2 regions of the Kribbella sp. DT2 genome follow, and region 1 is predicted to be linked to the other one. Evidence: riboswitches for the same ligand, from Rfam matches in the RefSeq annotation. Region 1 holds a riboswitch; the other holds the start of a gene.

Region 1 (9,399 bases):
GCCCGGTGACCCGGTAGCGCAGACAGGTACCGACGGTCTGGGTGATCAGCTTCCAGGTCGTCGCGGGAATACGTCGCAACCAGGCGAGTGAGACCGACGTCCCACCGCCTCGCGCTGACCCAGAGCGTGCCATACCGCTTACCGTACTGACATGGCGGACCCAAACGCTGCAACGAACCAGGCTCCCCCACTCCACGGAGTGAACTTCTTCACGCAGGACTCCTCCCTCGGTGACGCTCTGCGCCCGCACGGGGACCTGGCGAAAGATCCGGCGCTGGCGGAGCTCGGAGAGCTCGCGGGAACGCAGGAAGCGCTCTCCCACGCGCTCCCGGCGAACCAGAACTCGCCGGCCCTGAAGACGCACGATCGGTACGGGAACCGGATCGACGAGGTGGACTTCCACCCGTCGTGGCACTGGCTGATGGACAAGGCCGTCGGCTTCGGGCTCCAGGCCGCGCCGTGGACCAGCGACAAGGCGTCCCCGCACCTGACCCGCGCGGCCGGGTTCTACGTGTGGTCCCAGGTCGAGCCCGGCCACGGCTGCCCGATCTCGATGACGTACGCCGCCGTACCGGCGCTGCGCGCCTCCGAGTCCCTCGGCAGCGAGTGGATCCCGAAGCTCACCTCCACCCAGTACGACGTACGCCGGCTGCCCGTCGCCGAGAAGACCGGCGTGCTCGCGGGCATGGGGATGACCGAGAAGCAGGGCGGCTCCGACGTCCGAGCGAACCTGACCACGGCGACGCCGACCGGCAGCGGTGACGAGTACCTGCTGACCGGGCACAAGTGGTTCTGCTCGGCACCGCAGGCCGACGTGTTCCTCGTGCTCGCCCAGGCGCCCGAGGGTTTGAGCTGCTTCGTCGTGCCGAGGGTGCTTGCTGACGGCAACCGGAACGTCTTCGCGCTGCAGCGGCTGAAGGACAAGCTCGGCAACCGCTCCAACGCGTCCAGCGAGGTCGAGTTCAGCGGCACGGTCGGGTACCGGCTCGGCGACGAGGGCGCCGGAGTGCGCACGATCATCGAGATGGTGGCCGCGACCCGGCTGGACTGCGTGCTCGGGTCGGCGGCGCTGATGCGGCGCGCGCTGGTCGAGGCGACCTGGCACACGTCGTACCGGAGTGCCTTCGGAGACCTGCTCCGCGACAAGCCCGCGATGCGCAACGTGCTGGCGGACCTGGCGGTCGAGAGCGAGGCAGCAACCGCTCTCGCGATGCGGCTCGCTTCGGCGGTCGACGCGTCCGAGGCGGGTGACGAGCAGGCCAAGGCGTTCCGGCGGATCGCGCTGCCGCTGGCCAAGTTCTGGGTCTGCAAGCGGACGCCGATGATGGTCGCCGAGGCACTGGAGTGCCTGGGCGGCAACGGGTACGTCGAGGAGTCGGGGCTGCCGCTGCTGTTCCGCGAGTCGCCGCTCAACTCGATCTGGGAAGGCTCGGGCACGGTCAACGCGCTCGACGTGCTGCGGGCCCTGCGCAAGCCCGAGTCGTTGCAGGCGTGGCTGACCGAGGTCGGCGCGGTGCGCGGTGCCGACCATCGGCTGGACGCGGCGGTGACCGACGTACTGGAAGCGCTCTCCGACGCGACCGAGGCCGAAGCCGGTGCGCGACGGCTGGCGGCACGGATGGCTGCTTGTCTGCAGGCGTCGCTGCTGGTCCGCTACTCGACAGCCGAGGTGGCCGACGCGTTCGTGGCCTCGCGACTGGCGGGCGACTGGGGTGGAGTGTTCGGAACGCTGCCCCGCACGACGCCGTTCGGAGCGATCGTCGATCGCATCTTCTGACAGAGCAGGGAGTTGCCCGGCCGAAGACCGTCACACGCTAGGGTTACCGCGTCGCGACTGGCGCGTGAGGTGGAGAACCACCGGGGAGCGAGAAGACGTCGGCACCGTGCGCCTGGGTGCCGCGACCGAGTGCAACCGCAGGAGAGACGACGATGACTCAACCCTTCGACGCGACCGCCGCGTCGGCCGCCTACCGCAACGCTCTCGAGGTCATCGGCGCGGTCGAACCGACCGTCGCCGGCGCCATCCGCTCCGAGCTGGAGGACCAGCGCTCCTCGCTGAAGCTGATCGCGAGCGAGAACTACGCCTCCCCCGCCACCCTGCTCACGATGGGCAACTGGCTGTCCGACAAGTACGCCGAGGGCACCGTCGGCCACCGCTTCTACGCCGGCTGCCAGAACGTCGACATCGTCGAGCAGGCCGCCGCGGACCACGCGAAGGCCCTGTTCGACGCGCCACACGCCTACGTCCAGCCGCACTCCGGGATCGACGCCAACCTGGTCGCCTTCTGGGCCATCCTGGCCAACCGGATCGAGTCCCCGGCGCTGGCCGAGGCGAGCGCCAAGCACGTCAACGACCTGTCCGACGAGGACTGGGCCAAGCTGCGCAAGGCGCTCGGTGACCAGAAGATGCTCGGCATGTCGCTGGACGCCGGCGGTCACCTGACGCACGGCTTCCGCCCGAACATCTCCGGCAAGATGTTCCACCAGAGCTCGTACGGCACCGACCCGGAGACCGGGCTGCTGGACTACGACAAGGTCGCCGCGACCGCGCGCGAGTTCAAGCCGCTGATCCTGATCGCGGGCTACTCGGCGTACCCGCGCAAGGTCGACTTCGCCAAGATGCGCGAGATCGCCGACGAGGTCGGCGCGACGCTGATGGTCGACATGGCGCACTTCGCCGGTCTGGTCGCGGGCAAGGTCTTCACCGGCGACTTCGACCCGGTCCCGCACGCGCACGTCACCACGACCACCACGCACAAGTCGCTGCGCGGCCCGCGCGGTGGCATGGTGCTGTGCCAGCCCGAGTACGCCGACGCCGTCGACCGCGGGTGCCCGATGGTGCTCGGCGGCCCGCTCAGCCAGGTGATGGCGGCCAAGGCCGTCGCGCTGGCCGAGGCGCGGCAGCCGGAGTTCAAGACCTACGCGCAGAACGTCGCCGACAACGCGGTCACGCTGGCCGAGGGCCTGATGAAGCGTGGCGTGAAGCTGGTCACCGACGGCACCGAGAACCACCTGGTCCTGCTCGACGTCTCGTCGTACGGGATCACCGGCCGGCAGGCCGAGTCGGCGCTGCTCGACGCCGGCATCGTCACCAACCGCAACGCCGTACCGCGTGACCCGAACGGTGCCTGGTACACCTCCGGCGTCCGGATCGGCACGCCGGCGCTCACCACCCGCGGCTTCGGCGGCGACGAGTTCGACAAGGTCGCCGAGCTGATGGTCGACGTCCTGTCGAGCGTCACCCCGACCACCACGGCGGCCGGTGCCGCGTCGAAGGCGAAGTACGTGCTCGCCGACGGCGTCGCCGACAAGGTCCGCGCGGCCTCCGCCGAGCTGCTCGACAAGCACCCGCTCTACCCGGGCCTCGACCTGAACTGAGGGTGCCGAGAGCGCGTGCCGCCTCCGGGCAGCACGCGCTCTCTGCTCTTCGGTCCCGACCACCCGGGGCGCTAGAGGCTCAGCGCGTAGACCGCGATCGCGGCGAAGTCGTCGGCCGGTTCCGAAGCCTGCCAGGAGCGCACGTCGTCGACGTACCGGGAGCCCTTGCCGGTGAAGGGTTCGTAGCGGTCGACGCCGCTGGACGGGCAGGGGCGCATGGCGTCGAGGTTGTCGCCGAGGCCTTCCTCGAAGAGGTCCGCGGAGTTGGGACCGTTGACGACGGCACCGACCAGCGGCCGGTTCTTGATATTCGCGATCTGGTGGTGCGGGCAGCGTTCGATCGGCTCGCCGACGCCGATCATGAACGGCACGCCCCACGGGTTCGCGCCGAAGTTCCAGTCCAGCTGGCGGGCACCGAAGCTGTCGTAGTGGCGGTCGCCGGTGACGGAGCGGTAGAGCCGCGCGGTCGCCGCGAGGCCGAAGGCGTGCGGTACGGCGTCGAAGTTGTCGTACTGGGCTCCCGCCCCGAAGGGCTCGCCGGCCGCCCGCCGGACGCCGATCTCCAGCTGCGCGCGAAGATCGGCCGTCACCGCGGTCACGTCCACCCGCGGCGAGCGATCAGCGCCGGAGAGCGCGATCCGGCGGTCGGCCCGTGCCGCGCGGATCAGGTCGGCGTGGGCGAGCGCGCTCACGTCGTACAGGTTGAAGGTGTCGCCGCCCGCTTCGTGCTCGAGGTACTGGCCGGCCCAGTAGTCCGCCCTTTGCAGCCACGTCCTGGCGCGTGGGTCGCGGAGCTTCTGCGCGGCCAGCGCGAGCTCGGCGGCACCCAGTTCGAGATCGTCGCGCCACGCGCTCTCCGGGTAGAACGCGAACGGCAGCGACGTGACCAGCTGACTCACCCCGGTCGTCTTCGCCTGGGCGTAGATCTGCGCGGCCGTCTCCAGGTACCGGCGGGCTTTCGTCAGGGACAGCTCGACCTGCGCGGCGAGCGCGAACGCGGCCGCCGTCCGGCCGGCCAGGTTCGGGCTGATCGGCTCGCCCGGCGCCGCGGCGCGGAAGACCGGGCGGTTCTTCAGGAAGCGCTCTCCCGGGGCGGAGAGCGAGTCGTCCACCTCGGGCAGCCGCCAGACGTCGTGGTCGCCGACGAAGGTGCCCTCGACGTTCCCGGTACCGACGCCGACCTGGATGTAGAGGGTCTTCGTCCGCTCGTCCCACATCTTGTCCAGCCAGTCGAGCCCGTGCCGCGCCTCCTTCAGCAGCGTGGGATTCAGCCGCCGGCCGTCCCGGGCCGATGCCCACAGCAACGAGTCCGAGTACGCCGCGATGTGGGTGAACTTCAGGTAGTCGCCGGCGTCGAACCACCCGCCCTCGACGTCGACCGGCCCGCCGATCCGCTGCAGCTCGCCGGTCGACGCGTCCGTGTCCGGCCCGGAGAACACCGGCCAGTCGTAGACCGACGACGCACGATCGGTCAGGTGCGACGCCTTCCGCCCGAGCGGGCCGCTCGGCACGTGCGCGCCGTCCCGCTGCTCGGTGAAGAACCCGACCGCCTTGTCCGCCGCTGCCTGCTCCAGCCCGTCCCCGACTTTCACCTCGAACTCCGGCGAAGGCCTCGACGAACCCTCAACCTCAACGCGATATCTACCCGGCCGGCGTACGGCGGAGAAGTCGATCCGGTGGACGTGCGCGTACGCCGCGTTCCACTCCCCCGCGTCCGCACCGACGCGCCCGGTCAGTACGCGGCGCCCCCATCGATCGAGCACCGAGAACCTTGCGCCGGTCATCGCCGAGCCGCTCATCACGTACCCGACCTTGGCGGCGCCCGCGGCGTACCCGAGCTGGTTGATCCGCACGAGCCCGTTCGTCGGCGTCACCTCGGAAGCTGCGGCGGTCGTCATCGCCAGCACAAGACTGGCGGCGACCGCGAGCGGCAGGACGGCACGGCGGAAGGGGCGCATGGCGGGGCTCCTCGAGCATCAACCGTTAGGAAACCTTCCTATTGGTCGCCACAAACTAGCGTTCCGCCCGGCCGCCGGCAAGAGATCGCGCCTACTCGCCGCCGAGCGCCTTCTCCAGGTGCCCCGGTGGGCCCACCCAAGTCAGGTCAACCGGCTTGCCGACCAGATCATCAGCACAGCGAAGAACACGCCGAGAAAGCCGCAGGCGAAGACGATTCCGGCACCGGAGGCCAGGGCGCCGAAGCCGGTCATCGCCAGCGGCATCAGCGCCTCGTCGGACAGGCTGACGATGCTGCTCGTCCGACCCAGGTACGCCGGGGAGATGGTCTGCTGGAACGCGGCGGACAACTGCGCCGACGCGAGCCCGGCGGTGAAGCCGATGACGCCCATCGCGACGAAGACGCCGGCGCGGGGTGCGAAGCCGATCGCCGCGCAGCCGGCGGCCTGGAGGATCAGCGCCAGCAGCCCGGCGCGGGCCAGGTTGGCCGGCTTCCACCGCATCGCCAGCACGGCGCCGGTCGCGGCGAGGATCCCTGAGCACGCCTGGAACAACCCGAGCGAACCCGCACCCCACCCGGCGGCCGACGTACGCTGCACCAAACCGACGGCCAGCACCGGGCCGACGCACAGGTTGAGCCCGAAGAACGCGATCACCAGCGTCCGCGCCGGCAGGTCCCCGCGCAGGTAGCCGAAACCGGCCTTGAGGTCGGCGCGGATCGACGAGCCGGCCGACGACACCTGCGGGAGCCGGGGCCGGACGACCCAGGCCAGCGCGATCGCGATCACCCCGAACGAGACCGCGTCGACGACCATCACCGCGGCGAGTCCGCCGTGCGCGACCACGAACCCGCCCAGCGGCGCGCCGACGAAGACCGCGAGCCGGTTCGCCAACTGGGTGCCCGCGGCAAGTTTCACCAGGTCCTCGGCTCGCACCATCCGCCGTGGCATCGTCCCGGCCGCCGGCGTGTAGAGCGCGTCCACCAGCCCGAACAGCACGGCGACGACGAGCAGGAGCGCGAGGGAGACGCCGGCGATCGCGACCACCACCGCGGCGACGGCCAGCACGAGGATCCGCCCGAGGTTGGCCAGGATCATCGTCCGCCGCGCATCCAGCCGGTCGGCCAGAGCGCCACCCCACAGCAGCACCAGCGCCCGAGGCAACGCCCCGATCCCCATCACGAGTCCGGCCCCAGCGGGCGACGTCACCTGCGCCGCACTCCAGGCCAGGCCGATGTACCAGGCGACGTCCCCGGCCTGCGACACACCCGCCGACAGGATCCACCCCTGCACCCGCCGGTCCCGCCCCAACGGCGGAAAGGTGGGCTCCGCCTCAGCCGCCGGCGCACTCACACCGACCGACCGAGGTGACGGGGGAAGGATGCTGCTCCAACAACAACTGGCGCCGCCGCGGCCGCGGCCGCGGGCGACGTTGTCGGCGCCGTCCAAGCCTCCCGCACCACGACCTCGCGCTTCATGGCCGTGCCGGTACGGCGTGGGCGAAGACGAAGACCGGGTGCGCACCCTCACCCTCGGACGGCTCGTCGACGTACTCCTGGATCAGAGCGCTGAGCCGCGCCCCGAGCTCCTCCAGCCGCTCCGGCGTCACCGTCACCCAGCTCTCGGTCGCGACCGCCGCGCGGACCCACGGCTCGTCGTACTCCGACCTCAGGCCGAACCACTGCCGGACCTTCGTCGTGTGGTGCGTGAGATTCGCCTCCTCGGCGGTCTCCGCGACCAGTTCCGCGGCCGGGTCCCCACCGGCGTCCGCGATCGACCACGAGTACGACGCCTTCGCCGATCGCCACCAGCGCTCGCGCCGGGTCCTGGCCAGTTCCGGCGCCTCCACGATCACGCCGGCGGCGGCCAGCACCTTCAGGTGGTGACTGACGTTGCCCACCAGCTCCCCCGTCGCCTCGGCCAGCCGCGACGCCGTCGACGGCCCGTTCACCCCGAGCAGGTCGATCAGCCGCCGGCGCAGCGGGTGGTGGATCGCGGCGATCACGGACGGATCGGCGGTACGGCGGTTCGCGGGGCTCATGGGCCTACCGTAGCGATGACAAGACCTCTTGCGCAAGAATTCTTGCAGATAACGAACTGAGCGCGAAACAATCACGACCCAGTCGGTGGACTTATCCACATGCTGAGAATGCATCTCGGGATGCAGGATAGGGAGTTGATTTGTCAGCCGCCTGCGCTGATCGTGGTGACCATGCTCGCTGCCCTGACCACCCACCTCGTAGGTCGCATTCATGTCGACCTCGGGCGGATGCGCAGCGCCATCTGTTGTCCTTCGACGATCTGACAGCCACCCTGCCGGGCCCCTCACGGCCCCTTGATCACCTGATCACCGCTGGGTGCGCACCGCGCAGACCGGATCGAATCGACGACGCTTCGAGCCCCATCGCGTGAGCGCACCTGTCTGTAGAGACAAGGACTCGCCCCCAGATGACTGGTGTCACCTCTGCTCCCCGCAAGCCGGCCCGCCCCCGTAAGGGCAAGGGCGAAGGTCAGTGGGCGCTCGGCTACCGCGAGCCGCTGAACAAGAACGAGGAGAACAAGAAGAACGACGACGGCCTGAACGTCCGGGCCCGGATCGAGAACGTCTACGCCCACGGCGGGTTCGACTCGATCGACCCGGCCGACCTGCGCGGCCGCTTCCGCTGGTGGGGCCTGTACACCCAGCGCAAGCCCGGGATCGACGGCGGCAAGACCGCGACGCTGGAGCCCGAGGAGCTGGACGACAAGTTCTTCATGCTCCGGGTCCGGATCGAGGGCGGCCAGCTGACCACCGAGCAGCTCGCCGTGATCGCCGAGGTGTCCAGCACCTACGCCCGCGACACCGCCGACATCACCGACCGGCAGAACATCCAGCTGCACTGGATCCGGGTCGAGGACGTGCCCGCGATCTGGGAGAAGCTCGAGGCGGTCGGCCTGTACACGACCGAGGCCTGCGGCGACGTCCCGCGCGTGATCATCTCCAGCCCGGTGGCCGGCATCGCCGCGGACGAGATCATCGACCCGACGCCGGCCATCGACGAGATCGTCGAGAAGTACATCGGCAGCACCGAGTTCTCCAACCTGCCGCGCAAGTTCAAGACCGCGATGACCGGCCACCCGTCGCACGACGTGGTGCCGGAGGTCAACGACATCAGCTTCGTCGGCGTCGTCCACCCCGAGCACGGCCCGGGCTTCGACCTGTGGGTCGGCGGCGGGCTGTCCACCACCCCGATGCTCGCTCAGCGCGTCGGGGCGTGGATCCCGATCGACGAGGTGCACCTGGCCTGGAAGGGTGTCGTCAGCATCTTCCGCGACTACGGGTACCGCCGGCTGCGCAACCGCGCGCGGCTGAAGTACCTGGTCGCCGACTGGGGCATCGACAAGTTCCGTGAGGTGCTGGAGAGCGACAAGTACCTCGGCCGGCAGCTGATCGACGGCCCCGCGCCCGAGATCCCCGCCGTCCAGGGTGACCACGTCGGCGTCCACCGGCAGAAGGACGGCCTGTACTACGTCGGCGTCGCGCCGGTCGTCGGCCGCGTCTCCGGCGCGAAGCTGGCCCAGCTGGCCAAGGTCGTCGCCGCGCACGGCTCGGACCGGATCCGGACCACCGCGCAGCAGAAGCTGATCGTGCTGGACGTCGAGGAGTCGCAGGTCGAGTCGCTGGTCGCCCAGCTCGCCGACCTCGGCTTCCAGGCCCGGCCGTCGGCCTGGCGGCGCAACACGATGGCCTGCACCGGCATCGAGTTCTGCAAGCTCGCGATCGTCGAGACCAAGGCCCGCGCGGCCGAGCTGATCGACGAGCTCGAGCAGCGCATCCCCGACCTCGACGTACCGATCACCGTGAACGTCAACGGCTGCCCGAACTCCTGCGCCCGGATCCAGGTCGCCGACATCGGCCTCAAGGGCCAGCTGGTGATGGATGCCAACGGCAAGCAAGTGTCCGGCTACCAGGTCCACCTGGGTGGCGGCCTCGGGCTCGACGCCGGCTTCGGCCGCAAGCTGCGCGGCCACAAGGTCACCTCCGACGGTCTCACCGACTACATCGAACGCGTCACCCAGAACTACC
Region 2 (9,399 bases), 130 kb from region 1:
GCCAGTACGACGGGCTTGCCGGACTTGCGCAGCACCCGGACCACGGCCTCGTCGGCGTCGGTGATGCCCACGGTCGCGTCGACCACGAACAGCACCGCGTCGGCGGCGTTGATCGCGATCTCGGCCTGGGCGGCCACCAGCGCGGCCATCCCGACCGCGTCCGGGTCCCAGCCGCCGGTGTCGACGACCGTGAAGGCCCGGCCGGCCCAGTCGGCGTCGTACGAGACACGGTCCCGAGTGACACCCGGGGTGTCCTCGACGACCGCCTCACGGCGGCCGATGATCCGGTTCACCAGCGTCGACTTGCCGACGTTGGGGCGGCCTACGATCGCCAGGACGGGTACGGGGCCGGTGTCGTCGTCGTGCGACGGCTCGGCGTCGTACTCGTAGCCGGTGGGCAGGTCACTCATCAGGATCCTTCTGGTCTGGCTTGCCCGGAAGCGGGTGGCCGGTGGCTGCGACGGCGGCCTGGACATGCGCCCGCAAGACGTCGCCGATCTGGTCGGCCACCGCCCGTACGTCGGTGTGCCTCCGAGGAAAGGGTACGCGCTCCACGGTGAAAGGTTCGCCGTACACGACGTCGACCCGGCTCCCCCTGGGGGGATACGCCTCCACACTGCCGCCCGGCAGGCGGGTGCCGAGCAGGGCAACGGGCAGGATCGGCGCCCCGGTGACCATCGCCAGGTAGGCCACGCCGACCCGGATCCGCCGGAAGTCGCCCCGGCCCCGGGTGCCCTCGGGGTAGATGCTCATCACGTTGCCGTCGCGCAGCACCTTGATCGCCTTGCGGATCGCCAGCGTGTCGTACGTCGTACGGTCGACCGGGATCTGCCCGGCCCGGTGCAGGAACTTGCCCTGCATCCCGTCGAACGCCTCGATCTTGCCGAGCTGGTGCAGCATCCGCGGCGCGGTGGCGCCCAGCAGCGGTCCGTCCAGGAGCCCGACGTGGTTCGGCGCCAGCAGCACCGGGCCTCTGCGCGGGAAGAGCTCCTCGTGGTGGATCGTCAGGTCGTAGCGCCAGCGCAGGTACGGCCCGACGACGTGACGGATCACTCCGCCGAGCCGGTACGGCAGCGACGACAGGTCGTCGGTCCGGGGCAGTTCCTGGTGCCTGGTCAGTTCGGCTGTCATGACTCCCGCGGATCGCGTGGCGGCGCGGCCTCGGCCTCCTTCGCGAGCCTGCTGATCACGTCGATGACCTCCTCCAGGGACAGGTGGGTGGAGTCGATCGTCACCGCACCGTCCGAGGCGACCTCGAACTGGGACACGGTGGCGTCGTCGGCGTCGCGGCGGACGATCTGGTCGCGCAGCTGCTCCGCGGTCAGCGCGCCCTCGGCCAGCTCGGCCTTGCGGCGGGCCATCCGGGCGTCCTGGTCGGCGGTCAGCAGCACCTTGAGCTCGGCGTCGGTGGCGACCACGGTCGCGATGTCCCGGCCCTCGACCACGATCCCCCCGCCGGGCTGGGCGTCGTCGATGATCTCCCGCTGCCGCCGGATCAGCTCGTGCCGTACGTCGAGGTTGGTGGCGATCCTGCTGACGTTCTCACTGATCCGCGGGTCGCGGATCGCCTCGGTCACGTCGGCGCCGTCGGCGGTGAAGTGCGCCAGCTGCGGGTCGGTGCTGATCCCCAGCTCGACCGCGCGGGCCCGGTCGGCGACCGCGGCGGTGTCGGTCAGGTCGAGACCGGCCTCCATCGCCGACCAGGTCACCGCCCGGTACATCGCGCCGGTGTCCAGGTACTTCAGGCCCAGTTTGGCGGCCACTCCACGGGCCGTACTCGATTTACCGGAACCGCTCGGGCCGTCGACAGCGATGATCATGGGCGGAAGATTACCGGTGCACGGACCAGCCACGCTCGGTCAGTACCTCGACCAGCTGATCGACCGACGCCGGTTTGACCGCCAGCTCGACCTCACCGACCGGGCGGCCCGGGCTGTGGTCGATCCGCAGGTCCTCGACGTTGGCGCCGGACGCGGCCGCGTCGGCGAACAACCGGGCCAGCTGGCCCGGGCGGTCGGGGATGGTGACCAGCACGGGAACGAGCTCGATGTGCGGGGCGCCGTGCTTGCCCGGGACACGGACCGCGCCGGAAACACCACGGCGCAGTACGGCCGTCACCTCGTCGTCGGCGTGGCCGGAGCCAGGCTTTTCCTTGCTCAGGGCAATCAACAGCCGGTCGAGGTCGTCGCGGATCTGCTCCAGCAGACCACTCAGCGCGGGCGAGTTCGCGGCCACGATCTGGGTCCACATCCCCGGGTCGCTCGCGGCGATCCGGGTCACGTCGCGGACGCCCTGGCCGGACAGCTCCAAGTGCTCGGCCGGCGCGTCGACGAGCGTGCCCGCGGCCAGCGACGACATCAGCTGCGGCAGGTGCGAGACGCGGGCGACGGCCAGGTCGTGGTCCGGGACCGACAGCTCGACGGTCCGCGCGCCGCAGGCCTCGGCGAGCCGGCGTACGAGCTCGACGGCGGCCGGGTCGCTCGTGCCGTGCGGGGTGATCGCCCAGGTAGCGCCCTCGAACAGATCCGCGCGACCGGCCAGCGGGCCGTTGCGCTCCGAGCCGGCCATCGGGTGGCTGCCGACGTACCTGCTGATGTCGCCTGGCCGACCGGCTGCCTGCGTCAGCGCCTTGGCGTCGGCGAGAGGCTTGCCCTTCACGCTCGCGGCATCGGTGACGACGGCGTCGGTCTGCTCCAGCTGCTCGGCGATCACCGTGCCGACGTGGTCCGGCGGTACGGCGACGACGACGAGCTGCGGCTCGAGCTGCACCAGGCGCGAGCCCGCGCCGATGCGTTCGGCCATCAGCGCGTTGTCGGGGTCGCCGTCGATCAGCTCGACGACGACTCCGAGGCGCGCGAGCGCCAGGCCGATCGACGTACCGATCAGTCCGGTGCCGACGATGCGGACGGGACCGCGTAAGGCGGTCGCCGGTGCCGCGGGTGTTGCCGGGGCCAGCGGGTCTGTCACTGGGCGCCGGTCAGGTCCGGGCGCAGCGCGGTGGCGCCGTGCAGGTAGACGTGCTGGATCTTCTCCCGCGAGCGCGGTGTCTCGGTGTGCAGCATCATCCGGACCACCCGCGGCAGCGCGTGCGGGACGGCGATCTCCTGCATGCACATCAGCGGTACGTCGGTCAGCCCGATCTGCCGGCCGGCCACCGCGGGAAACTCCGAGCTCAGGTCGGGCGTGACGGTGAACAGGATGCTGATCAGGTCCTCCGACGCGAGATCGTTCGCCTGCAGCACCGCCCGGACCAGCTCGGCCGTCCGCTCGAGCAGGTGCTCCCGCTCGTCCGCGTCCAGCTGGGTGGCACCCCGGATCGCCCGTACCGCCACTGTCCTGCCTCCTAGCTCACCACGTCCCGCACCGCTCCTCGGCGCTGGACACCAGTCTCAACATTAGGTCAGACCGCCCGCGCGGTGCTCACCCGTCTCGCCACCGGCCCTGACGTCCGAAGAATCGTGCTGCGTCCGAAGAACCGAGCGCTATAGCCTCGGGTTCTTCGGACGCATGCGTCTTCTTCGGACGCAAGGGGGTCGCGGTGTCAGCTGCGGGCGGTTTGTGCTTCCGCCGCGTCGACGGTCTGCTCCAGCAGGAGCGCAATCGTCATCGGGCCGACCCCACCGGGCACCGGCGTCAGCAGGCTCGCGACCCGGGCGGCCTCCTCGGCGTGCACGTCGCCGACGTTGCCCTCGTTGTACCCGGCATCGACCACCACGGCGCCCGGCTTCAGCCAGTCCCCGCGGACGAAGTTCGGCTTGCCGACGGCGGCGACCACGAGGTCGGCCTGGCGCACCAGCGCCGGCAGGTCCACGGTCCGCGAGTGCGTGTAGGTGACGGTCGCGTTCGATGCCAGCAGCAACATTCCGGCCGGCTTGCCCAGGATCGGGCTCCGTCCGATGACGACCGCGTGCGCACCGGACAGCGGTACGTCGTACGCCTGCAGCAGCCGCAGGATCCCGCCGGGCGTGCACGAGCGGAACCCGGGCTCGCCGAAGGCCATCGCCGCGAACGAGTGCATGGTCACGCCGTCGACGTCCTTGCCCGGCGCGATCGCCTCGAACGCTGCCCGCTCGTCGATCTGCTCCGGCACCGGGTGTTGCAGCAGGATCCCGTGCACGGTCGAGTCGTCGGACAGCCTGGTCAGCTCCGCGACCAGCTCGTCGGTGGTGGTCGTCGCCGGCAGCGTGACGCTGACCGAGCCGATACCGGCCTTCTTGCTCCGGTTCTGCTTCATCCGCACGTACGTCGCCGACGCGGGATCGTCACCGACCAGCACGGTCGCCAGGCACGGCTGCACGCCGGTCTCGTCCTGCAGCTTCTTCGCCCGTACGGCGGCCTGCGCCACCATGTCCGCGGCGAGGTCGGTACCGATCATCGGCTTGGCGGTGGTCCGGGCGTCGGCGGCGTTCTCTGGTGTGGTCATAGGGCGCTCCTTCGGGCGTCGGCGAATATCCGTCGTTGCCCAGGCGCGCGGCTGCAGCCGAACCTGCGAGAGTCCGGCGGGCCGTTCCCCGGTGGTGGTCCACCTGAACGCCAGTAGCGGCCCGCCGGCCAGTTTACCCAGTCGCCCGGTGAAGGATCACCTCGGCGACCTGTGGTGCCGTCGCTCTGGCGGTCCACCGCACGCGGACGGCGTCGACCGTACCGCTCACGCGCAGCGCCGCGTACGCCGAGCGCACCACACCAACCTCCCTCCAGCCAGCAGCGGTGTGCACCTCCACCCGACCAGCCGCGGCCGCATCAGCCCGCTGCAACACGGTCACCCGATCCACCACAGCCGGAGAAGACGCCGTCACAGTCAGCACGTCACCCTCCCCCGGCGCCGCACCCGCCACGTACGCCGTACCGACATCCCCGTCAACAGCCCGCGCCAACGCCGATCCCTCGGCAGGCGCCGGCCCACCCGACGCCGTCAGCACCACCTCCGACCCGTCCGTGACCTGCACAGAGAACTCTCTGACAACCAACCAGTTGGACGCATTGGCCGCCAAAGCCCGGTACCGCACGTACCGAGCCTTCGTCCCCGCCGGAGCCGTCGCGCGGACCTCGGCGGTCGTCGCGCGGGTCAGCTCGGTCCACGTCTGACCATCCGCCGACCACTCCAACGCCCCGGACTGGATGACGTCGTCCGGGCTCCCGTCCTTCCCCATCAGTAGGGCGATCGCACCGATCTCCCGCACCGCGCCGAGGTCGACCCGGATCTCGTCGTTCGCTGCCGGAGCACGGTTGCTCCAGTAGAACGTCGACTCGTCCCCGTCGACCATCCGGCCCGGCACGTTCTCCGCGTACGTCGGAACGCTCGCCGTCGCCGTCCGCCCCGGCAGCAACCCCATCCACGCGTCGTGCACCTGCCCGACCTTGGCGACGAACACGTCGACCACGCCCTCGCCGATCCGCGGGTAGGTCCCGGAGTGCGGTTCCCGTACGTCCCGGATCGCCTTCGCCTGGCCGGTCAACTTGTCGATCTCCTGACGCTTCGCCCAAGCCGCCGCGCCGTCGCCGTGGTCGAGAGCCTCCAGCAACCCGAGCGACTCCTCGAGCGCCTGCCCCCACAAGACGGTCGCATCCAGCCAAGCCTTCGCCTCGTCACCGAACGCCGGATCAACCACCCCAGCCCGGATCTGCACAGGAGCCCGAGTCACCGCCTGGAAGTACGGGAGGAGTCTTCGAATCGCTCTATCTTTTTCACCGTCGTACGCCGTCCAGAACGCATCGATCCGCGCCGCCAACTCAGGAGCCGACTCCGGGTGCAGCGTCGTGTCGTACGTGTTCAGGTCCGCGAACACCTTCAGGGCCTCGATCGTCCGCCGATCCCCGCCCGCTCTCTCCGCGAGGGCGCGTTCCCACGCGGCGCGCTCGTCGTACGTGGCCGGCTTCCAGCCCAGCTCGGCGAACGAGGAGAGCGCGACCTTGCTGACCGCGGCCTGGTTCATCGGGTTCGAGATCACGCCCACGACGTGATCGGCGATCCCGCGTTCGCGACCGCTGTAGTCGGCCAGCAGCAACCGCCCGGCGGCGTAGTCGTTGACCGGATAGTTGTCCCAGACCAGGATGTCGTGACCGAACACGGCCTTCGCCTCGGCGGCCTGCGCGGCCGTGATCGTCTTCGGGACCACCCCGATCCCCGTCCAGTGCACGACAACGGCCGCGTCCAACTGCTCGCGGAGAGCTTTCTTGTACGGCGTCTCGGAGACGTTGTAGTACTCGGTCGGCACCATCTGCAGCGGCGCGACCCCAGGCTTCGTCGCGACCCACTCGCGCTGGATCCGGTTGAGCAGCTCACTCTGCGCCTGACCGGCCGCACCACCACCCGTGCCGTACTTGGCCCGGTCCGCGTCGCAGTGCCAGGTGTTGTAGTCGATGTCGTCCAGCGGCACGTTGAACGACCGAGCACCCAGCGCGTACAGCGCCTCGAACTTCGCGACCAGCGCCTGGTAGTCGGCGTCGGCGGTGTAGCAGATCGACAGCCCGGGCGAGAGCGCGAAGGTGAAGTCGACCTTGTTGCCTCGGGCCCTGTTCACCAACTCCCCCAGCTCGGCGAGCTTGTCCGCCGGGTACGGATCACGCCACTGCTCGCGGTGGTACGGGTCGTCCTTCGGCGCGTACTCGTAGGTGTTCATCCGGTGCGCGCCGAGGTAGTCGAGATGGTCGAGCCGATCGGCCTGCGACCACGGCGTACCGTAGAAGCCCTCGATCGACCCGCGGTACCGCATCGTCGGCCAGTCGCGGATCTCGGTGCCGCCGACCTGCCGGCCCCGCACCAACTGGTCGAGCGTGCGGGCGGCGTAGTACGTCCCGTCGGTGTCGACGCCGGCGAGGACGACCTGGTGCCGTCCACGATAGGTGCCTACGGCAAGCACATACCCCTCGGCCGCGAGACCGGCCGGCGGGGCGACGTCCAGGTCCTGCAGCGCGCGATCGTTCCCGCCGAGCCAGACGGTGACGTCGGTCCGCGGATCGGCGCCGTCGGTGACCCGGACCGTGCGGACGCCCGCACGCTCGAGCGTCGCGCGGACGACCCGCTCGGCATCGGCGTCGGTGGTCGGGCCGCGCACCAGGCCGACCGTCCGGCCGAGGGCGAAGCCGTCACGCCGCGGGGTGGTCTGCTGAGGCTCGGGGTTCACCGATGCCTTGCCGGAGCTGGTGGTCGCCGCCGCGCCGGGAGGCGTCGGGCCGGCTTGGGCGGAGAGGGCGAAGGGCTGGACGGCGAGAGCGAGCGCGGCGGCAACTGCCACCGCTGGACCGATGCGGCGCATGGCGACTCCTTGGGGCGGAAGGTGTGCCCCACCAGTCATTCACTGCGCACAACTGCTCGTCAAGAGCACGCACTGCCCAGATCCGGACACTTCAATGGCATCACCCCGGCCCGATCACTCGCGGATGCCGATGGCGTCCACCGGTCGGTGGCGCAACACCCGGCGGGTGGGCAGCATGATCGAGAGCAGCCCGAGCAGCACCACTCCGCCCGCGGTGAGCGCGGTGGCGACCGGCGAGAACGCCGGAATCACCGTCGCCCCCTCGCTCAGCCCGACCGTCACGCCGACCATCGGCGGCAGACACAGCGCCGCACTGACCACGAGCGCGGCACCGATCACCACGGCCGCCTCGACCAGCATCATCCGGCGTACCTGCCGCTTGCCGATGCCGACCAGCCGGAGCAGCGCGAACTCACGTCGTCGGGCCGTCGTACTCATCACCAGGCTGTTGGCGACGTTGATCGCGACGTAGCCGAAGAGCGCGGCGAGCAGGATCAGGTTCGTCCACCGGTTGAGGTCCAGGCCGGCCTGCTGCGCCTCCGCCATCGTCTGGCGATCGGCGAGCACCACCCCGACCTCACCCGCGAACCGCTTGGTCAGGGTCTCGGACAAAGCGCTCGCGTCGACGCCGGCCTCGGCCCGGACGAGCACCGAGTCGTCCAGCCGTGTGGACAGGTGGTCGAGCAGTACGTCGCGCGGCAGCGTCACATCACCGAAGCCCATGCCGTTGTGGTAGATCGCCACCACCACAGGGGTCAGCCGCGTACCGTCCCCGAGGAACATCTCCACCTGGCGCCCCAGCCCGGTCCGGGTCTGCTGCGCCGCGGACTCGCTCAGCGCGACAGTCCCCTGCCCCTCGAGCCGCCCGAGGTCGCCTTTGCGAACATCCAGGTCGAGCGTGCTCGCCAGACCCGTCACGTCCACGCCCTGCGCCGGGAAGCCCAGCACGGACTGCGCCGAATCGTCACCGAGGTCGGTGTACCTGATCGTCGCGGGCCCCCTGGTCACCGCCGTCGCAGTCCGTACGCCGGGCACCGCGTGGATGTCGTCGACCAGATCGGGCGACAGCCCCGCGCCCGAACTGGCCACCACGAGATCGGCCACCACGCCCTGGTCGGCCTGCCGGCCGGCCTCCTTCACCTGCGCCGCACCGACCGAGACCTGAACGATCATGATCGTGATCGCCAGCACGAGCGGTACGACGGCGCCGGCCACCCGACGCGAGTTCTGGGCGAGGTTGGCCGCGGCCAGGTAGCCCGACGCACCACCGGAACGCCGCAGGACCGGACCGACGAGCGTGAGTGCGCCCTGCACGATCCGCGGCCCGAGCAGCGCCACGCCGATCACCAGGACGAGCGACGAACTCGCCGCCACGATCGTGCCCACCTCACCGGCTACGACAACCGGGACCGCACACATCACCAGGCCGCCGGCCAGCAGCCCGAGCCCGATCAGCGTCCGGACCGGGCCGAGTTGCGGCGTTTCCACGCTCGACTCCCCCAGCGCCTCGACCGGGCGGATCTTGACCGCGCGGCGAGCTGACATCCAGCCGGCCAGCTGGGCCGTCAGCACCGACAGCAGCACCGCGACCAGAATCGGGACCGGCAGCAGCGAGAGGCCGTAGTCGGCCGGGATCACACCGATCCTGACGAAGGCCGCCCGCAGCAACCACACGAGTCCGTAGCCGAGCGCCGCGCCAGGCACGGATGCGGCGAGCGACACGATCAGGATCTCGGCACCGATCATCCGGTGCACCTGCCGGGGCGTCGCGGCGACCGCACGGAGCAACGCGAGTTCACGCCGCCGCTGCTGGATCGACAACCCCAGCGTGCCGGCCACCACGAACATCGCGACGATCGCCGCGATTCCACCGAACGAGCCCGCCACCGCCATCAGCAGGCCGGACGCAGCCGAGGAGTCCTGGAACTCCACCTTGCCCCTGTCGTCGCCGGTCGCCGTGGTCACCGAGTCGCCCAGGCCCTGCTCGATCGCGTCGGCCAGGTCCGCCCGGTCGACACCCGGCGCGGCCAGCACCCCCACGGCGTACAGCTGGCCGGGTTGGCCGGACAGTTGCCTGGCCACCTCATCGGTGAACAGGACCACCGGCTCCCGGAAGGAACCGCTCGGCGGGTCGACGATGCCA

What was found. Region 1 has a riboswitch for ZMP and ZTP ahead of ACLQ2O_RS26875 (glycine hydroxymethyltransferase). Riboswitches for the same ligand answer to the same signal wherever they lie in the genome.
Region 2: it holds a riboswitch for ZMP and ZTP, as region 1 does, so the genes downstream of both, ACLQ2O_RS26290 (bifunctional 5,10-methylenetetrahydrofolate dehydrogenase/5,10-methenyltetrahydrofolate cyclohydrolase) here and ACLQ2O_RS26875 (glycine hydroxymethyltransferase) in region 1, are expected to answer to the same signal.

The regions. Positions count from the first base shown of each region.
Region 1 covers NZ_JBNCLH010000006.1:487,901-497,299, reverse strand. The annotation lists gene ACLQ2O_RS26885 (YhjD/YihY/BrkB family envelope integrity protein) at 1-133, opposite strand, end outside; gene ACLQ2O_RS26880 (acyl-CoA dehydrogenase family protein) at 152-1,777, shown strand; ZMP/ZTP riboswitch at 1,821-1,902, shown strand; gene ACLQ2O_RS26875 (glycine hydroxymethyltransferase) at 1,930-3,378, shown strand; gene ACLQ2O_RS26870 (glycoside hydrolase family 9 protein) at 3,450-5,336, opposite strand; gene ACLQ2O_RS26865 (MFS transporter) at 5,478-6,626, opposite strand; gene ACLQ2O_RS26860 (ArsR/SmtB family transcription factor) at 6,808-7,374, opposite strand; gene ACLQ2O_RS26855 (nitrite/sulfite reductase) at 7,782-9,399, shown strand, end outside.
Region 2 covers NZ_JBNCLH010000006.1:357,827-367,225, reverse strand. The annotation lists gene der (ribosome biogenesis GTPase Der) at 1-410, opposite strand, end outside; gene ACLQ2O_RS26310 (lysophospholipid acyltransferase family protein) at 403-1,131, opposite strand; gene cmk ((d)CMP kinase) at 1,128-1,820, opposite strand; gene ACLQ2O_RS26300 (prephenate dehydrogenase) at 1,831-2,967, opposite strand; gene aroH (chorismate mutase) at 2,964-3,332, opposite strand; gene ACLQ2O_RS26290 (bifunctional 5,10-methylenetetrahydrofolate dehydrogenase/5,10-methenyltetrahydrofolate cyclohydrolase) at 3,542-4,423, opposite strand; ZMP/ZTP riboswitch at 4,454-4,551, opposite strand; gene ACLQ2O_RS26285 (beta-N-acetylglucosaminidase domain-containing protein) at 4,557-7,256, opposite strand; gene ACLQ2O_RS26280 (ABC transporter permease) at 7,371-9,399, opposite strand, start outside.